Regions from separate parts of the Nonomuraea insulae genome, predicted to be linked through region 3. Evidence: riboswitches for the same ligand, from Rfam matches in the RefSeq annotation. Region 3 holds a riboswitch; each other region holds the start of a gene.
The links. A riboswitch is a leader RNA that binds a small molecule or an ion and turns the genes downstream of it on or off. The one in region 3 is predicted to bind cyclic di-AMP.
Positions count from the first base shown of each region.

Region 1 (4,155 bases), on a different contig from region 3:
GGGCGGCAGCGCGCTCTACACCTGGGTGGTGACCGCCTACCTGCTCACCTCCACGGTGACCGTGCCGCTCTACGGCAGGCTGTCCGACCAGCACGGCAGGAAGCCGTTGCTGCTCACCGGGATGATCGTGTTCGTGGCGGGCTCGGCGTTGTGCGGGGTGGCGCAGGACATGGTGCAGCTCATCGCCTTCCGCGCCCTTCAGGGGCTGGGCGCGGGCGCGCTGCTGCCGCTGTCACTGGCGCTGGTGATGGAGATGTTCCCGCCGGGGGAGCGAGGCTCCCGGGTGCAGGGGGCGATCGGCGGGGTGATGGGGCTGACGTACCTGGCGGGGCCGTTCCTGGGTGGGTTGTTCACCGACCACGCGAGCTGGCGCTGGGCGTTCTACGTGAACGTGCCGCTCGGCATCGGGCTGATCGCGATCGTCGTGCTGCGGTTGCCGAGGCGACCGGGAGTGGGCGGCGGGCGGCCCGACTACGCGGGCATCGCGGTGTTCACCGTGGCCATCAGCACGTTGCTGCTGGGGTTGACGTCGAAGGGCCTGGACGGCCACACGTGGACCGACGCCGCCGTGGCCGGGCCGATCCTGCTCGCGCTGGTGCTGCTGGCGGTGTTCGTGGTGGTGGAGCGGCGGGCGGACGACCCGATCATGCCGATGGGGCTGTTCGCCAACCGTACGTACACGCTCGTGAACGTGACCTCGTTCTTCACCGCGTTCTGCATGTACGCCGGAGTCGTCTTCCTGCCGCGCTACTTCCAGGAGGCGCTGGGTGTCAGCGCCACCGAGTCGGGGCTGAGGATCTACCCGATGATGCTGGGCATGGTGGTGGGCAGCGTGCTGATGGGCACACTGATGTCCAGGAGCAAGATGTACAAGCCGTGGCTGGTCGCCGCCCCGTTCCTGCTGATCCTGGGCGCGCTGCTGTGCCTCGGCCTGACGGTCGAGACCGGCACGCTGACGCTGGTGTTGTGGATGGTGCCGCTGGGGCTGGGGATGGGCCCGATGATGTCCGGGCTGACGGTGGCCTCGCAGCAGTCCGTCGAGCCGCAGTACATCGGCACGGCCTCGGCGAACCTGACCTTCTTCCGCCAGATCGGCGGCTCCGTGGCGCTGGCCGTCGGCGGCACCCTCTACGGCGCCGAGGCGGGCGTGAGCGGACCGCCCGCCGCGCACGCCTCCGCCGCGGCCGTGGTCATCCCGTCGCTGGGAGTGGCGGGGGCGGTGATCGCCCTGATCGCGCTGGTTGCCATGCCCAACAGGCGACTGGACACACCCCGTGTTTCTCAGAGCAAGATTGAGGCCGGTTTCGCGTCGTAAGCGGCATCATGCGAAGCTGTGATTGTCCCCAACACCATGGAGGTCCTCATGGCGGAAACACCGGAGCCGGAAGTCAGCGAAACTCCCGAGGACGAGATGAAGCGCAAGTTCCGTGAGGCACTGGAGCGCAAGCGCAACCAGGCTGCCGACTCGGGCGCGGGTGGCAGGGGCGGTGACCCATCGAAGATCCACGGGGCGCACGGTCCGGCCGCGAGTAAAAGATCGTTCAGGCGCAAGAGCGGCGGCTGAAGGCTGGAATTCCGAGGGGGTACGGCGTGCCGTGCCCCCTTTCTCTTTGCCGTCGTAGGTAGATCTTCGCCCGATTCGTGGCGAATCGTTTGCGTATGTCCGATTCGGTAGTACAGTAATCGCCATTACCAGCCGGTGACCCAGTCCTTACCCAAGATGGACGACCGGCTGGCGCCGAATCCCGACCCCCCTCGGGAACCGGGGAACCACTTTCTGGGGTGAATCCGGCCGCGTGCCGGTAGGGCAGTCTCCACGCCCGAACCCGTCAGCTAACCCGGTAGGCGTGATGGAGAGGACGTTTCACCCCATGCACCACTGCGTCGTACCCCCAGACAGCGCCGTGCCGGCCGCCGCCTCCTGAGCGGCCCCCTTCACCAAGGCTCGTATTTTGCGCTCCACGTAGCGACGTCAGGTCTCAGCCCCGCTACGCATTCGCCCCCGCGAAGCGCAACCTCCCTGTCCCCTCGCGAAGGGTTTACCTTTTCATGTCTGCCCGTTTTGGCCTGCGTTCCCTCACCCTCCTCACCGCAACCGCCATCGGCACGCTGACCATCGCCGGCCCGGCCGCTCACGCCGCCACCGGCACGGACGAGAAGATCCTGCTCAAGGGCTCCACCACGGCCTCGTACTTCTGGGACGACGCCTCCGGCCGCGCCGGTGACACCGGCCTGCCCGCCAGTGGCAAGCCCATGCAGAAGGGGCTGGCCGCCAGCCCGAGCTGGCCGCTCATGACCGAGGGCTACGTGCTCTACAAGGGCAAGAAGATGCCCTTCTTCGTAGGTGACCGTGGGCCCGGCGATCCGTCCAGCCGCGGTGTGATGCTCGACCTCGACGCCAAGACGTTCGCCGCGCTGACCGGCGGCACCTTCAACTCCGACACGCTGGGCGTGGACGGCAACGGCGGCGAGGGCCACATCGACCTCGACTACGTCATCACCAAGTGGGGCGACGGCGTGGGCAAGAAGAACTACCCGGTCGCCTTCTCCACCGGCGCCTGGTCCGAGCGGGACCGCAACCCGGCCACCCCGCCGTCGGCCGGCGACGAGTCGCAGGGCGGCAAGTCGGTCCCCGCTCCCGGGGGCGAGGAGCCGTCCAACGTCGTGGGCGGCACCCTGGCGGCCGGCGCCCTGGTCGTGGCGGGCGGCGGAGCGGTGCTCGGCAGTTCGTGGATCCGCACGCTGATCAAGCGCTGACTTTACGAAGCCGCGACCAGAATGTCATTCTGGTCGTCGTGACCATCCGCGCAGCCGCGAACGGCATCGACATCGCGTACGAGAGCTTCGGCTCACCCACAGGACGACCCCTGCTCCTCGTCATGGGGCTCGGCGCCCAGCTCATCCAATGGGACGAAGGGTTCTGCCGGCTCCTGGCGGAGCAGGGACACCACGTCGTACGGTTCGACAACCGCGACGCGGGCCTGTCCACGCACTTCCACGACCACGGTGTCCCCGCGATGGGGTCGCCCGCGCCCTACCTCCTGGACGACCTGGCCGACGACACCGCCGGCCTCATGGACGCCCTCGGCTGGCCGGCCGCCCACATCGTGGGGGCCTCGATGGGCGGGATGATCGCCCAGACGCTGGCCATCCGGCATCCCGAGCGGGTGCTGACCCTGACCTCGATCATGTCCACGCCCGGCCCCGCCATCGCCCCGCCCACGCAGGCCGCCTCCGCCGTCCTGATGAGCCGGCCCGCCACGGACCGCGAGGCCGTGCTGGCCCAGGCTGTGCTCACCTGGTCGACCATCGGCTCGCCCGGTTACGAGCTGGACCGGGAGAAGATCGCCGAGAGGGCCGGGCTGGCCTACGACCGCTGCTTCGACCCGGCTGGCACGGCGCGGCAACTGGCCGCCATCTCGGCCTCGGGGGACCGTACGGAACGGCTGGCCGCAGTACGGGTGCCCACGCTGGTCCTGCACGGCGAGGCGGACCCGCTCGTCCCGCTGGCGGGCGGCCGGGCGACGGCGGCGGCCATCCCGGGAGCGCGGCTGGTGACGTACCCGGGGATGGGGCACGACCTGCCGCAGGCGCTGTGGCCCGACTTCGTCGCCGAGATCAGCAAGCTGACCTCCGTCTGACGGGCGGTGGCCCGCGCCGGTGGGCGCGGGCCGCGGTCGTCAGACCTCCAGCTTCTCGTCGTCAGACCTCCAGCTTCTCCTCGATGCCCCGGAGCTGGTGACGGGCCAGTGCCAGGTTGGCGCGCCCGCGGTCGAGCGCGAGGTAGAGGAACAGCCCCTTGCCGCCGCGCCCCGTGATCGGGCGGATGATGTGGTACTGGCCGCCCAGCGTGATCAGGATGTCCTCGATGCTGTCCTTGAGGCCCAGCGAGTCCATCGTGCGGAGCTTGGCCTTGACGACCTCCGTGTTGCCGGCCGCGGCGACCTGCAGGTCCAGGTCCTTGGAGCCGCCGAGCGTGCCCAGCGCCATGCCGCTGCCGTGATCGACGATCGCGGCTCCGATAGCGCCGTCGACGCCCATCATCTCCTTGAGAGAGACGTCCATTCCTGCCATGTTCTTCCTCCCTTTCAGCCTGGGATGGGGTTCAGTGTTTGCGTGCTGCGACGGCGGCCACTCCGGCGGCCGTCTTCCTGC
Region 1 covers NZ_JBHSPA010000014.1:136,715-140,869, reverse strand. Annotated here, with positions in the region: gene ACFPZ3_RS10995 (MDR family MFS transporter) at 1-1,315, shown strand, start outside; gene ACFPZ3_RS10990 (DUF5302 domain-containing protein) at 1,364-1,564, shown strand; cyclic di-AMP (ydaO/yuaA leader) riboswitch at 1,727-1,863, shown strand; gene ACFPZ3_RS10985 (hypothetical protein) at 2,050-2,757, shown strand; gene ACFPZ3_RS10980 (alpha/beta fold hydrolase) at 2,796-3,641, shown strand; gene ACFPZ3_RS10975 (hypothetical protein) at 3,703-4,074, opposite strand; gene ACFPZ3_RS10970 (roadblock/LC7 domain-containing protein) at 4,106-4,155, opposite strand, start outside.
Region 1: another riboswitch for cyclic di-AMP. It lies ahead of ACFPZ3_RS10985 (hypothetical protein); the one in region 3 lies ahead of ACFPZ3_RS40790 (C40 family peptidase).

Region 2 (4,155 bases), on a different contig from region 3:
GTACGTGCGGACTCGCCCGGCAGGCATACCGTCGGGCTCCGCTACGCGGCCGACACCGGCACGTCGGTGAGCGTGTACGTCAACGGGACCAAGGTCAGGCAGGTGCGGCTGGCCGCCTCCGGCGACTGGGCCGTCCAGACCGAGGCCCTCGACCTGAAGCGGGGCGCGAACACCATCGCCTACAGGTACGACTCCGGCGACGCGGGACAACTCGGCCTCGACCACATCACCGTGTCGAAGGCGGAGCGGATCACGCTCTTCGACGGGACCGGCCTGGCGGCATGGGAGAGACGGGCAGGCGGAGCGGCGACCTGGCCGATCGCGAACGGCTCCATGGAGTCCTACGGCGGCGACATCCGCACCCGGCGCACGTTCGGCGACTTCAAGCTGCACGCCGAGTGGTACGAGCCGGACTACCCGCCGGAGGTGACCGGGCAGCAGCGCGGCAACAGCGGCATCTTCCTCCAGGAACGCTACGAGGTGCAGGTCCTCGAGTCGTACGGCGACACCACGCCGGCCGCCAACGAGGCGGGCTCGATCTACTCCAAACGCGCGCCCGACCGCAACATGGCCACCGCCTCAGGGACGTGGCAGACCTACGAGATCACCTTCCGCGCGGCCCGCTACACCAGCGCGGGCGTCAAGACCGACGACGCGCGGGTGACGGTCGTCTGGAACGGCGTGGTGGTACACGACGACGTGGCCATCGACGGCGGCACCGGCGACCACATCCCGGAGAGCTCGGCGTCGGGCGGGATCCGCCTCCAGGACCACGGCGATCCCGGCGAGAACCCCCGTTTCCGCAACGTATGGATCGAACCCGTCTCCTGACCCCGTGCCCGCCATGCGACCGCGGTCGCAGCCGAGCTTGGTCGCAGGTCATGCCGACACAAAGCAACGGGTGGCGCAGGAATCTCTCCTGCGCCACCCGTTCTCCCTTGACCATCGCACATGGCAAGGAGCTCTTCTGCGATCAAGCCCTGTAGTCGGGGTATCCGTAGCCCACGACCTGGGACTTCGGCCGGACCCGCTGCTCGACCTTGCCGTTTCCGGTGTTGCCCTCGATCGTGGTGATCGTGCCGTTGCCGTTGTCCTGCTTCACCAGGCCCACGTGGTCGATGCCCGTGGTGCTCTTGCCATTCCAGTCGTAGAAGACCACGGCGCCGGGCTTGGCGAGCGTGCCCCAACGATGGTTGGCCTGGAACCACTTGGCGTAGGTAACGGTGTAGGCGTCCCAGCCGACGGTGGGACGGGCGCCGGCCTTCTCGCCGACCCAGGAGACGAACATGGCGCACCACGGGGCGTTGGCGTAGGTCCGCAGGGTGCCGCCGTCGCGGGCGATGGTCTCCTGCGCGCGGGGCGAGGACATGTACCAGCTGTGGAACGGAGTGCCGCCGCCGGCGGCGTTCTCCGACACACCGATCTGCGACTCGGCGATCTTCAGCACAGACTGCGCGCTCACCTGATGCGCCGGCTTCTGGACGTCGTGATCGGCGGCGAAGGCCGGGGTGGCGGCGAGAGCGGCACCGGCCGCCACGCTCATCCCGACGGCGAACCGGGCCAGTTTTCCGGGCATCAGGGCATGGGTGAAGCTGTACTTAGGCATTACGGGAATTGCTCCTTGCTTCCATGCGCCTACCGGGTTAGCTGACGGGTTCGAGCGTGGAAGTGCTCTACAGGGCGCCCGATCCAGGCGCACCGATTCACCCCGGAGAAAAGTGGGTCCCCGGCTCCGCGAGATCGCGAATTAGGCGGCCGCGTTCACAGACGCGGGTCTCGGCAATATGCAGGCGTCATGAAGCACGCCTCAAGTCCTCGAACGTAAGCGAAGCGCATAGAAAGATGCAAGCCATCCCCTGGAAGGGGCAACAGAAACCCCCACGCCAAAGGGGATCGCGGCAAAATTCTTTACCTGCTCCGGGCGGGATTCGCAGCACGCCGGCCATGATTCGCGATGCGACACGGGTGTGTCGCGCTGAGGACATACCCTGAACGGCATGCGGAAGTCCATGATCGAGGCCGTCGACACCGCGCCCCCGGCCTCCGCAGGGGTGATCGTCGTCGGGCACTTCCCGCTGGAATCAGGGCAGTGGATCTCCCCGCACAGCCACACCCATCACCAACTGGCGTGGACGCGCAGCGGCGTGCTCGGCGTCGCCGTCGCCGACTCGTACTGGATCCTGCCGCCCAGCAGGGCCCTGTGGTTGCCTGCGGGGGTCGTCCACCAGACCGGGGCGACCCGCGACGCGGTGTTGTGCAGCCTCTACCTCGATCCGGAGCGGTGCGCCCTGAACTGGGCGGAGCCCACCGCGGTCGGCGTGGACGGACTGCTGGCCCATCTGATCGGCCACCTCGCCCGCGAGGACCTCGCCGATGACGCGCGCCTGCGCGCCGAGGCGGTGGTGCTGGACCTGCTGCACCCCTTGCCCACCCTGCCGATCGACGTTCCAGAACCCGTGGACGAACGCGTGCGCGCCGTGGCCGACGCCCTGCTCGCCGACCCCGCGGACCCACGGAGTCTCGACGCCCACGCCCGCTCCATCGGGGTGAGCCGGCGCACGCTGACCCGGCTGTTCGTCCGCGACACGGGCATGAGCTTCGACCGCTGGCGCACCCACACGCGGCTGCGCGCCGCCCTGCCGCTGCTCGCCGAGGGCCGCCCGGTGTCGGAAACCGCGCACGCCGTGGGATACGCGACTCCGAGCGCTTTCCTGGCCGCCTTCCGGCGAACCGTCGGCACGTCGCCCGGGCGCTACCTCAACGGGGACGCCGTACATTTCTGACAAAGAAGATTTACCCGGCGGTGAATCCCCGGTCTGGTCGGCATTTCAGGCTTATGTGAGCCTCTATCCCCTACATCACCTTTGCCGCTCTTTAGGGAAATACGTACCTTTATCCGTAGCGGCGTACCCATTGTCGATGCCGTCTTTCACCAATCGTCCCTTGGGGTGATCCAGACCAAGCAAGGAGTCAACACCCTCATGCTCAACACCAAGAACTCCAAGCGCTTGAGCCTGGCCGTCGCCGGCGCTCTCCTGGCCGGAATCACCGCGGTCACCGGCACGGCGTCCGCCTGGACCACCGACCACGGCGCGCCGCACGGCACCCGGCAGGAGGCCGGAGCGCTCACGTACGGCCTGGACATCTCCCACTACGAGCCGCTGTACGACTGGAGCGCCAGCTCGGCCCAGTTCGGCATCATCAAGGCCACCGAGGGCACCGACTACCGCGACTCCTCCTTCGCCAGGCACTGGCGTGAGCTGGGCGACAAGGGCATCGTGCGCGGGGCCTACCACTACGGCCGCCCCGGCAACGACCCCATCGCCGAGGCCGACCACTTCCTCTCCGTGGTGAACGCGCAGCCCGCCAAGCCCGGCGACCTGCTGGTCCTGGACCTGGAGACGGCCGACGGCCAGTCCGTCGACGAGGTCAACGCCTGGGCCAAGGCGTGGCTGTCGCACGTGAAGGCCAAGACCGGGATCGTCCCGATGTTCTACAGCGGCTGGAACTTCGCCAACACCTACGGCAAGGGCCTGGCCGAATACCCCCTGTGGGTCGCCCGCTACGGCGTGGGCAAGGGCACGGTGACCCCGCCCGCGGACTGGAAGTCCTGGGCCATCCACCAGTACACCGACGCCCCCCTCGACCAGAACGTCTCCGTGCTGAGCCCGGAGCAGCTGCGCGCCCTGGGCCGCCACGCTGCTTGAGCGTTCCCTGCTTCCTGGGTGGTAGCGGCACGGCGGAATGACGGACGTCACCAACACCACGCGGATCCACGCCCTGCTGGTCAACCGAAGGTGGATCTCACCCGAGCACCGCGCCCGCCTGCTCTCCGACGCCGCCAAGGCCGCCGCGGAGAAGACCGGCTAGATCCGCCGCTGGGCGTCCGCCAGGTCGCGTAACACGCGTACCGGAGAGACCAGGGCCACGGCGGTGCCGGCGAGCATCAGGCCGGAGCTCACGACCAGGGTCGCCCGAAATCCGAGAGCGGCCCCTGCCGCACCGCCGGGGAGGGCGCCGATCGCCTGCCCCCCGAAGGCGAAGAACCGCCACGTCGCATTGGACGGCGGCGGAGGCCGGTTCAGCGAAGCTCGCCGGTGATGATCCACAGGTGGCCGAACGGGTCACGGATGCGGCCCGAGCGCTTGCCGTAGT
Region 2 covers NZ_JBHSPA010000027.1:590,533-594,687, reverse strand. Annotated here, with positions in the region: gene ACFPZ3_RS24995 (3-keto-alpha-glucoside-1,2-lyase-like domain-containing protein) at 1-831, shown strand, start outside; gene ACFPZ3_RS24990 (CHAP domain-containing protein) at 974-1,606, opposite strand; cyclic di-AMP (ydaO/yuaA leader) riboswitch at 1,618-1,764, opposite strand; gene ACFPZ3_RS24985 (AraC family transcriptional regulator) at 1,998-2,783, shown strand; gene ACFPZ3_RS24980 (glycoside hydrolase family 25 protein) at 2,949-3,707, shown strand; gene ACFPZ3_RS24975 (hypothetical protein) at 3,745-3,870, shown strand; gene ACFPZ3_RS24970 (VOC family protein) at 4,082-4,155, opposite strand, start outside.
Region 2: another riboswitch for cyclic di-AMP. It lies ahead of ACFPZ3_RS24990 (CHAP domain-containing protein); the one in region 3 lies ahead of ACFPZ3_RS40790 (C40 family peptidase).

Region 3 (4,155 bases):
CCGACGCGGTCAACGTTCAGGGCGGCGTCGTCGCCGAGGACGTCAAGCCGGGCCTGCCGCTGGCTGAGAAGCTCGGCCGGGTCTTCACGGCGCTGTCCGGCGAGGTGGCCACCAAGCTCGACATCGAGGTGCGCGGCGAGATCGCCGCCCAGGACGTGCGGGTGATCGAGCTGGCCGCGCTCAAGGGCGTGTTCGCCGACGTGGTCGAGGAGCAGGTCACCTACGTCAACGCCCCGCTGCTGGCCAAGGACCGCGGCATCACGGTCGAGCTGGTGACCAGCTCCGAGAGCCCCGACTGGCGCAACGTGGTGACCGTGCGCGGCGTGCTGGCCGACGGCCGTACGGTCTCGGTCTCCGGCACGCTGTCCGGGCCCCGCCAGATCACCAAGATCGTCGAGGTCAACGGCTACGAGATGGAGATCGAGCCGACGGCCCACCTGTGCTTCTTCACCTACGCCGACCGCCCCGGCATCGTCGGCGTGGTGGGCAGGCTGCTGGGCGAGCACGGCATCAACATCGCCTCGATGCAGGTGGCCCGCGACGCCAAGGGCGGCAAGGCGCTCATCGCGCTGACCGTCGACTCGGCGATCCCCGCCGACGTGGTCGAGCAGATCGGCGGCGAGATCGGCGCCGAGAGCGGCCGTTCTGTGGACCTGGAGGACTGACCTGCCGCGTGCGAAGGGCCGTCACCCGTTCCGGGTGGCGGCCCTTTTGCGTCTCAGGATGCGAGATAGTAGGACATCCAAGCAGCTCTCTCAGGTACTGTAACCGGTAATGCGCCAGGTTCTCGTACTTATTACCTGCCGCGGCGGGGCCTGTTAGGGCAGGTCGACGACCCGCCGCGGAGAGCGGCGACGTGTCGGCCAGTAAGCCCCCTTTCGTCCGGTCCGTGACCCGGACCACGAGATCAGGCCCGGTCGGATTCGCGACCGGGATCCGGCTTCCCTCCTTGGAACGTGCCCGCGAAATGAGATGAGTCACATGTACGAGATGAACCGTGCCGAAGACCACCAGGACGAGGCCGCCGAGGCCGTTCAGATAGCGCTGGACCGCCGCGACAACGGCGGCGCCCCGCAGAACTCCGGCCGGTAGGGACTCCGGCCGGTAGGGACTCCGGACGCCGGACGAGCGGCCCCGCCGTGAGACGGGGCCGCTCCCGGTGCTCTCAGAGGGTGGCCGTGAGCGTCGTCGGCGCGGGCTCCCGGACCTCCTTGAGGTGCTTGGACCACTGGCGTACGCCCTTCGGGTCCGGCCGGACGGCGCCGACGAACGACTGCCGCCGCCAGCTCGATAGCTTCTCCTCCTTCACGACGTCGCCCGTGTGCGGCGCGTTCACCATGTAACCGGGCTTGGAGATCATCCCCACGTGGCCCAGGCCGCTGAAGAACACCAGGTCGCCGGGCTTGAGGTGGTTCCAGGCGATCTTTCTGGAGAACGCCCCGTACTGCTCGCTGGCGGTTCGCGGCAGTTCGATCCCCGCGGCCCCGTACGACCTGAGCATGAGCCCCGAGCAGTCGTAGCCGCTCTTGCTGGCCCCGCCCCATACGTACGGCGTGCCCTGCTTGTCCATGGCGTAGTGGAGTGCGACCTTCCAGGCGGGCTTGGGGGTCTGCTTGTCCTGGAGGCGCTTGATCTCGGCGCCGGTGAGAGTGGTGGTGTCGTCGTCGGTGGCGGCCTGCGCGGCCTGACCGGTCAGGATGAGCCCGGCGGCACCGGCCGCCAGGGCTATGGCAATGCGAGACAGAACGATGCGCGACAAAGCATTGTCCTTCCATACGGCCGGCCGGGTTAGCTGACGGGCTCGGGCCTGGAAGACGGCCCTACGGCGATGCCGATTCGCCCCAGAGGGAAAAGTGGGTCCCCGGCTCCACACAGCGGCTGTGTGGATTAGGCCCGATGGACTCTAACGAATCGGTCAAAAGGTCGCAAACACCACAAAATCGGACGTCCGAGAGGTGAGATGGTGTGTTCGTCAGTCGAGACGAGCCGGTAAGGTACCGCCCATGGAGTCGCGTAACATCCGCCTGGCCGTCATCCCTGGGGATGGAATCGGCACCGAGGTCGTCGCCGAAGGACTCAAGGTCCTGGAGGCAGTAGGCACGAAGATCGAGCCCACACACTACGATCTGGGCGCCGCACGCTATCACCGCACCGGCGAGACCCTGCCGGACTCGGTGCTGGAGGAGCTGCGCGGCTATGACGCGATCCTGCTCGGCGCCGTGGGCGACCCCAGCGTGCCGCCCGGCATCCTTGAGCGCGACCTGCTGCTGCGGCTGCGGTTCGCGTTCGACCACTACGTGAACCTGCGGCCCGTCAAGCTGTTCCCCGGGGTCGAGACCCCGCTGGCCGACACCTCGCCCGAGGACATCGACATGATCGTCGTCCGCGAGGGCACCGAGGGCCTCTACGCCGGCACCGGCGGCGCCATGCGGCGCGGCACGCCGCACGAGATCGCCACCCAGGAGTCGCTCAACACCGCCTACGGCGTCGAGCGCGTGGTGCGCTACGCGTTCGAGAAGGCCAAGGCGCGCCCGCGCAAGAAGCTGACCCTCGTCCACAAGACGAACGTCCTCACCTTCGCCGGCGACCTGTGGCAGCGCACGGTCGACCAGGTGGCCGCCGACTACCCCGAGGTCACCACCGACTACTGCCACATCGACGCGGCCTCGATGTACTTCGTCAGCCAGCCCGAGCGCTTCGACGTGGTCGTCACCGACAACCTGTTCGGCGACATCATCACCGACCTCGGCGCCGCCATCGCCGGCGGCATCGGCCTGGCCGCCAGCGGCAACATCAACCCGGAGCGGTCGGCGCCCAGCATGTTCGAGCCGGTGCACGGCAGCGCCCCCGACATCGCCGGTCAGGGCAAGGCCGACCCCACCGCGACCATCCTGTCCGTCGCCATGCTCCTCGACCACCTCGGCCTGCACGCCGAGTCGGCCAGGGTCGAGCAGGCGGTCGCCGACGACATCGTGGAGCGCCTGGCCGGTTTCTCCGCCCGCACGACCGGCCAGGTCGGCGACGACATCACCACGCGAGTAGCCGGCTAGGACCGCCTAGCCCGGAAGCGTCTGGCGGTCCGAGGAGGACTGTCAGGCGCTTTTTCGCGTCCAGGCGGACTTATCCCCCCATTGACCGCTTGCCATCCCATATGGCGAGACAATAGGAAGTACGGACTGCCCTCGCTGGGCGCTGCCACAGGTTCGCGAATCCGCGAGCACTGGACAGGTTCCGGTAGATTTCGGTAGATCGCAGAGAGAAGGACCGCCGTCATGACCATCGCTCAGAAGCTCAGCTTCGACGTGCAGCTATCCGACCACGCTCGCACCGCGGCCGAGCGGGAGCAGGTACTGGCGAACCCCGGTTTCGGGCAGACCTTCACGGATCACATGATCTCGATCGACTACACCGAGGGCCAGGGCTGGCACGACGCCAGGCTCACGCCGTACGGGCCGCTCTCGCTCGACCCCGCCACCTCGGTCTTCCACTACGCGCAGGAGCTGTTCGAGGGCCTGAAGGCCTATCGCCAGGCCAGCGGCTCGATCGTGACGTTCCGCCCGTACGCGAACGCCGCCCGCTTCAACCGCTCGGCCCTGCGCATGGCCATGCCCGAACTGCCCGAGGAGACGTTCGTCGACTCGCTCGAGATCCTCGTCGAGACCGACAAGGACTGGGTGCCCACCACCGAGGGGCACAGCCTCTACCTGCGGCCCTTCATGATCGCCACTCAGGCGGGGCTGGGCGTCAACTACCCGTCGAAGTCGTACAGATACATGGTCATCGCCTCGCCGGCGGCCTCCTACTTCACCGGCGGCATCAAGCCCGTCTCCGTCTGGTTGTCCACCGAGTACACCCGCGCCGCCCCCGGCGGCACCGGCTTCGCCAAGTGCGGCGGCAACTACGCCGCGGCGTTCGTCGCGCAGCGGCAGGCCGTGGAGCACGGCTGCGACCAGGTGGTGTGGCTGGACGCCCACGAGCACCGCTACGTCGAGGAGATGGGCGGGATGAACCTGTTCTTCGTCTTCGGCGACAAGCTCGTCACCCCGGCGCTCACCGGCACCCTGCTGCCCGGCATCACCAGGGAGTCCATCCTCGAACTGGCCGGTGACCTGGGCCTGGAGACCGAGGAGCGGCTCATCACGGTGGACGAGTGGC
Region 3 covers NZ_JBHSPA010000052.1:185,142-189,296, reverse strand. Annotated here, with positions in the region: gene serA (phosphoglycerate dehydrogenase) at 1-665, shown strand, start outside; gene ACFPZ3_RS40790 (C40 family peptidase) at 1,166-1,759, opposite strand; cyclic di-AMP (ydaO/yuaA leader) riboswitch at 1,763-1,904, opposite strand; gene ACFPZ3_RS40785 (3-isopropylmalate dehydrogenase) at 2,004-3,050, shown strand; gene ACFPZ3_RS40780 (branched-chain amino acid aminotransferase) at 3,273-4,155, shown strand, end outside.

Region 4 (4,155 bases), on a different contig from region 3:
CTGACCTGTGCCTCCGTCGCTCCACGGGTCGTAGTCGCGGCCGAAGCGCGGCTCGCGGAGCAGCGTCGTACAGAGCGCGTGAGTGGTGGCGACGAGCAGTCCTCCACGCGTACGGAAGAGAGCGCCACGTGCGCTCATCTCGCGGTAACGGGAATAAGGATCATGCAGAAATTCGCCGTCGAACGGATCAAAACCCAGAACGTCGACTGCGCTCATTGATGCCGGATCCAGCGACTCGGAAGGCTCGACGAGGTCGCTCATCGCGAAGTGATCGGTTCTGACATATCGGCAGTACGCCATATATATCGGATCATGTCAATAGCATTCGTCAAGCGTGGCGATTATCGTGCTTGACGACCTTTCCAGGATGCGTTTACCGTCTGCGAGGAGCGACTTTGGCCCGGTTGTGAGGTCAAAGGTTGCTGTTGGGGGGGAGGGCTCCCGATGGATGTGCTCACTGAAGGTGTTGAGCTGAGCCATGCGGACGTCGCGTTATTGGCGGAGCTTGCCAAGGGGGTCACAGTAGATCGAGTGGGCAGACGTCTGGATATCAGCGGTCGTACCGTGCGCCGGAGGTTGCGGGGCATCTGCGACCGCATCGGTGTGGCCACGGCGATCGAGGCCGTGGCGTGGGCGGCCCGCCGCCAGTTGATCTAGCGGCGGGCGGCCACGGGGAAATGTGATGGCAGGTCGGCTCGGCCGGCTCAGTCGGTTGTGGCCGGCTCAGTCGGCTCAGTCGGCTCAGTCGGCTATGCGCACCGCGCCGGCGAACGGCCGCCGGTCGAGTGAGGCGATCCGTACCACGTCACCGGTCTGCGGCGCGTGCACCATCATGCCCCCGCCGAGGTAGATGCCCACGTGGTGCAGGTCGCCGTAGAAGAACACCAGGTCGCCCGGCCGCAGCTCGGAGCGTGAGATGTGCCTGCCCGCGGTCCACTGGCTGCCGGTGTAGTGCGGCAGGGAGATGCCCACCTTCTGGTAGGCCGCCATGACCAGCCCTGAGCAGTCGTAGGTGCTGGGGCCTGAGGCGCCCCAGACATACGGCTTGAGCTGCTGTGTGAGCGCCCACCGGGCCGCCTGCGCCGCCTTGCCGCCGCCGATGATCGGCAGGTTGACGCGCTGCGCCCGCGTGCCGGCCTGTCCGGCCTCGCCCAGCGCCCGCTTGAACAGGTTGCTCTCCACCCTGGTCACCAGGTTGGTGATCTTACTGCGCTTGGTCTCGAGCTCGCTGACGAGCTTCTGGACCTCCTCGATACGCGTCTTGGCCCCGGACTTGGCGCGCTCGGCGGCCTCCCTGGCCTTGGTGACCTGGTTGACCTCCTCGCCCTGCTGCTGCTCGAGGATGTAGGTGGTGGCGGCGCGGTCGAGGAAGGTGTCGGGGTCCTGGGAGGTGGTGAACGCCAGCGCCTTGCCCAGGCCGCCGGTCATGTAGGCGTTCTCGGCGAGCATGGCGGCCTTGGCGCGCTTGGCCGCCAGGTCGGCCTCGCTGGTCGACAACGTCTTCTCCGCGGCCTCGGCGGACTTCTTGGCGGTCTTGAGCTTCTCCCGCTGGCCGTTGTACTGCTCGGTCAGCGTCTCGATCTCCGTGTGCATCTTGTTGACCTGCTTGGCCAGGGCCTGGAGCGAGGGTTTGGGGTCAGCCGACGCCGAGCCGACGGGGATGGCGATCAGGAATGCGGCGATTGTGAGACTCACCACACCGAACCGATGTGGTCGCCTGGCCCGTTCCGGAGGGCGGGCGTTCTTGCCCGCCGTCTTCCCCCCACCGTTGAGCGTGCGCTTCACCAACCAGCTCCTCTCATAGACGCCTACCGGGTTAGCTGACGGGTTCGGGCCGGAGCAGCCCTACCGAACGCTCGGATTCACCCCATTGGTGACGCTGGAGGACGTCACCGGCGGGTCCCCGGCTCCCCTCGCGGGGATTGGGCGTGTTCCTCGCGCGCCGATACGGGGGCGACACGCAGGGAACATCGTCGCAGGACACTAATGCACTCCAGGTTCGTGCTCAACCAGAACTGCCGAGTCTGTAGAGGTTTCACAACCGAAGGGTCACAAGGTGATCTCGTGCACACTCGTGCAGAACAGACTTTATGTCCTCTTTGCCGTCGCCCTCACCCCAACCCGGCCAGGGCATGCAGGCACGCGCCCATATGACCAACACATGTAACAGGATGGGCCGAGACATGGGAGTTAGGTCTGAGCCGTAATGACATCTGTACTCTGGAGAGCCATGGAGCAGGTGGCCGAACTGACAGCGTCCGAGACCGCGCCCGAGAGCGCGGTCGTGGTCAGGCGTGCCCGCACGCCTGACGTGCGCTTGGTCAGGGCTCTGGTGGACACCTACGCGGGCGCGGGGCCGCGGCTTCTGAAGAAGGCCACGGTCACGCTGTACGAGGACGTACAGGAATTCTGGGTGGCCGAGCGGGGAGGGCAGGTCGTCGGCTGCGGCGCGCTCCACGTGCTGTGGGAGGACCTCGCGGAGGTTCGCACCGTGGCCGTGGATCCCGAGTGCCGGGGGATGGGCGTCGGCCATCGGATCGTCTCTGCGTTGATACAGCACGCAAAAGATCTAGGTCTGCAACGTGTATTCTGTCTGACTTTTGAGGTCGACTTCTTCGCGAGACATGGCTTTCGCCCGATTCAGGGCACTCCGGTCTCACCCGAGGTGTACGCCGAACTGCTGGCCTCGTACGACGAGGGTGTGGCGGAGTTCCTCGACCTGGAACACGTCAAACCGAACACCCTGGGCAACACCCGCATGCTGCTCCATCTGACATCGGGTGACGCAGACCTTGACCAGTTGGAAAGGTGATTGTTGATACCTATGTCGATACGTTGGGCAGCACAGGCATGTGTCCTGACACGTGCCACATGCGCACTTGGAGCGAGGTGACACGGTGAGCACCGGACAGCCGCCGTACCCACAGGACGATTCCGGCGAGAATTCTGCGCCTGGCACCCCCTACGGGCAGCAGCAGAACACGGGCCGCCACCCCGGCGAGCCCGACCCCGACGTCACTGTGGTCGGCTACCGGGCGGACGACGCCTACGGGCAGCAGCCCCAGTACGGACAACAACAACAGCAGCAGGGCTACGGCCAGCAACAGCCCCAGTATGGGCAGCAGCAGCCCCAGCCCGGTTACGGCCAGCAGGACTATGGCCAGCAGCAGGGCTACGGCCAGCAGCAGCAGTCCCAGCCGGACTACGGCCAGCAGGCCCAGTACGGTCAGCAGCAGGGCTACGGTCAGCAACCGCAGTCCGGCCAGCAACCTCAATACGGGCAGCAGCAGGGCTACGGTCAGCAGCCGCAGTCCGGCCAGCAGCCTCAATACGGGCAGCAGCAGCAGCAGTCCCAGCCCGGTTACGGCCAGCAGGACTACGGCCAGCAGCCCGGCTACGGCCAGCAGCAGCAGTCCCAGCCTGGTTACGGCCAGCAGGACTACGGCCAGCAGCCCGGCTACGGCCAGCAGCAGGACTACGGGCAGCAGCAGGGCTACGGCCAGCAGCCGCAGTCCGGCCAGCAGGCCCCATATGGGCAGCAGCCCCAGTCGCAGCCCGGCTACGGCCAGCAGCCTCAGTACGGGCAGCAGCAGGACTACGGGCAGCAGCCCGGCTACGGCCAGCAGCAGGACTACGGCCAGCAGCAGCAGTCCCAGCCCGGCTACGGCCAGCAGGACTACGGCCAGCAGGGCTACGCTCAGCAGCAGTACGCCGACCCGCAGCAGCAGCAGTACGGCGGGCAGCCCGGCTACGGTCAGCAGCCGCAGCAGTACGCGCAGGGCGGCTACGGCCAGCCCGGCTACGGGCAGCCCTACGGCCAGCCGGTCGGCGTCCAGCCGCCCGGGGCTCCGGCTCCGCTGGCGGAGTGGTGGCAGCGACTGGTGGCCAGGATCATCGACGGCGTCATCTTCGGCATCGTGCTGGTCGTGGTCCAGCTCATCCTCACCCCGCTGTACCCCTCGTACAGCTCGATCACGGGGCTCACCACCGGCCTCACCTTCGCCCTGCTGTACTACGTGGCCGTCTCGGTCTTGGCGACCATCATCTACGTCGTCTACGACTTCATCCTTCACAAGATGAAGGGCCAGACGGTCGGGAAGATGGTGCTGGGCATCAAGGCCGTCCAGGTGGGCGGGCACGTGCAAGCCGGCGGCC
Region 4 covers NZ_JBHSPA010000006.1:213,886-218,040, reverse strand. Annotated here, with positions in the region: gene ACFPZ3_RS03785 (cytochrome P450) at 1-138, opposite strand, end outside; gene ACFPZ3_RS03780 (LuxR C-terminal-related transcriptional regulator) at 445-657, shown strand; gene ACFPZ3_RS03775 (C40 family peptidase) at 742-1,785, opposite strand; cyclic di-AMP (ydaO/yuaA leader) riboswitch at 1,791-1,939, opposite strand; gene ACFPZ3_RS03770 (amino-acid N-acetyltransferase) at 2,231-2,812, shown strand; gene ACFPZ3_RS03765 (RDD family protein) at 2,898-4,155, shown strand, end outside.
Region 4: another riboswitch for cyclic di-AMP. It lies ahead of ACFPZ3_RS03775 (C40 family peptidase); the one in region 3 lies ahead of ACFPZ3_RS40790 (C40 family peptidase).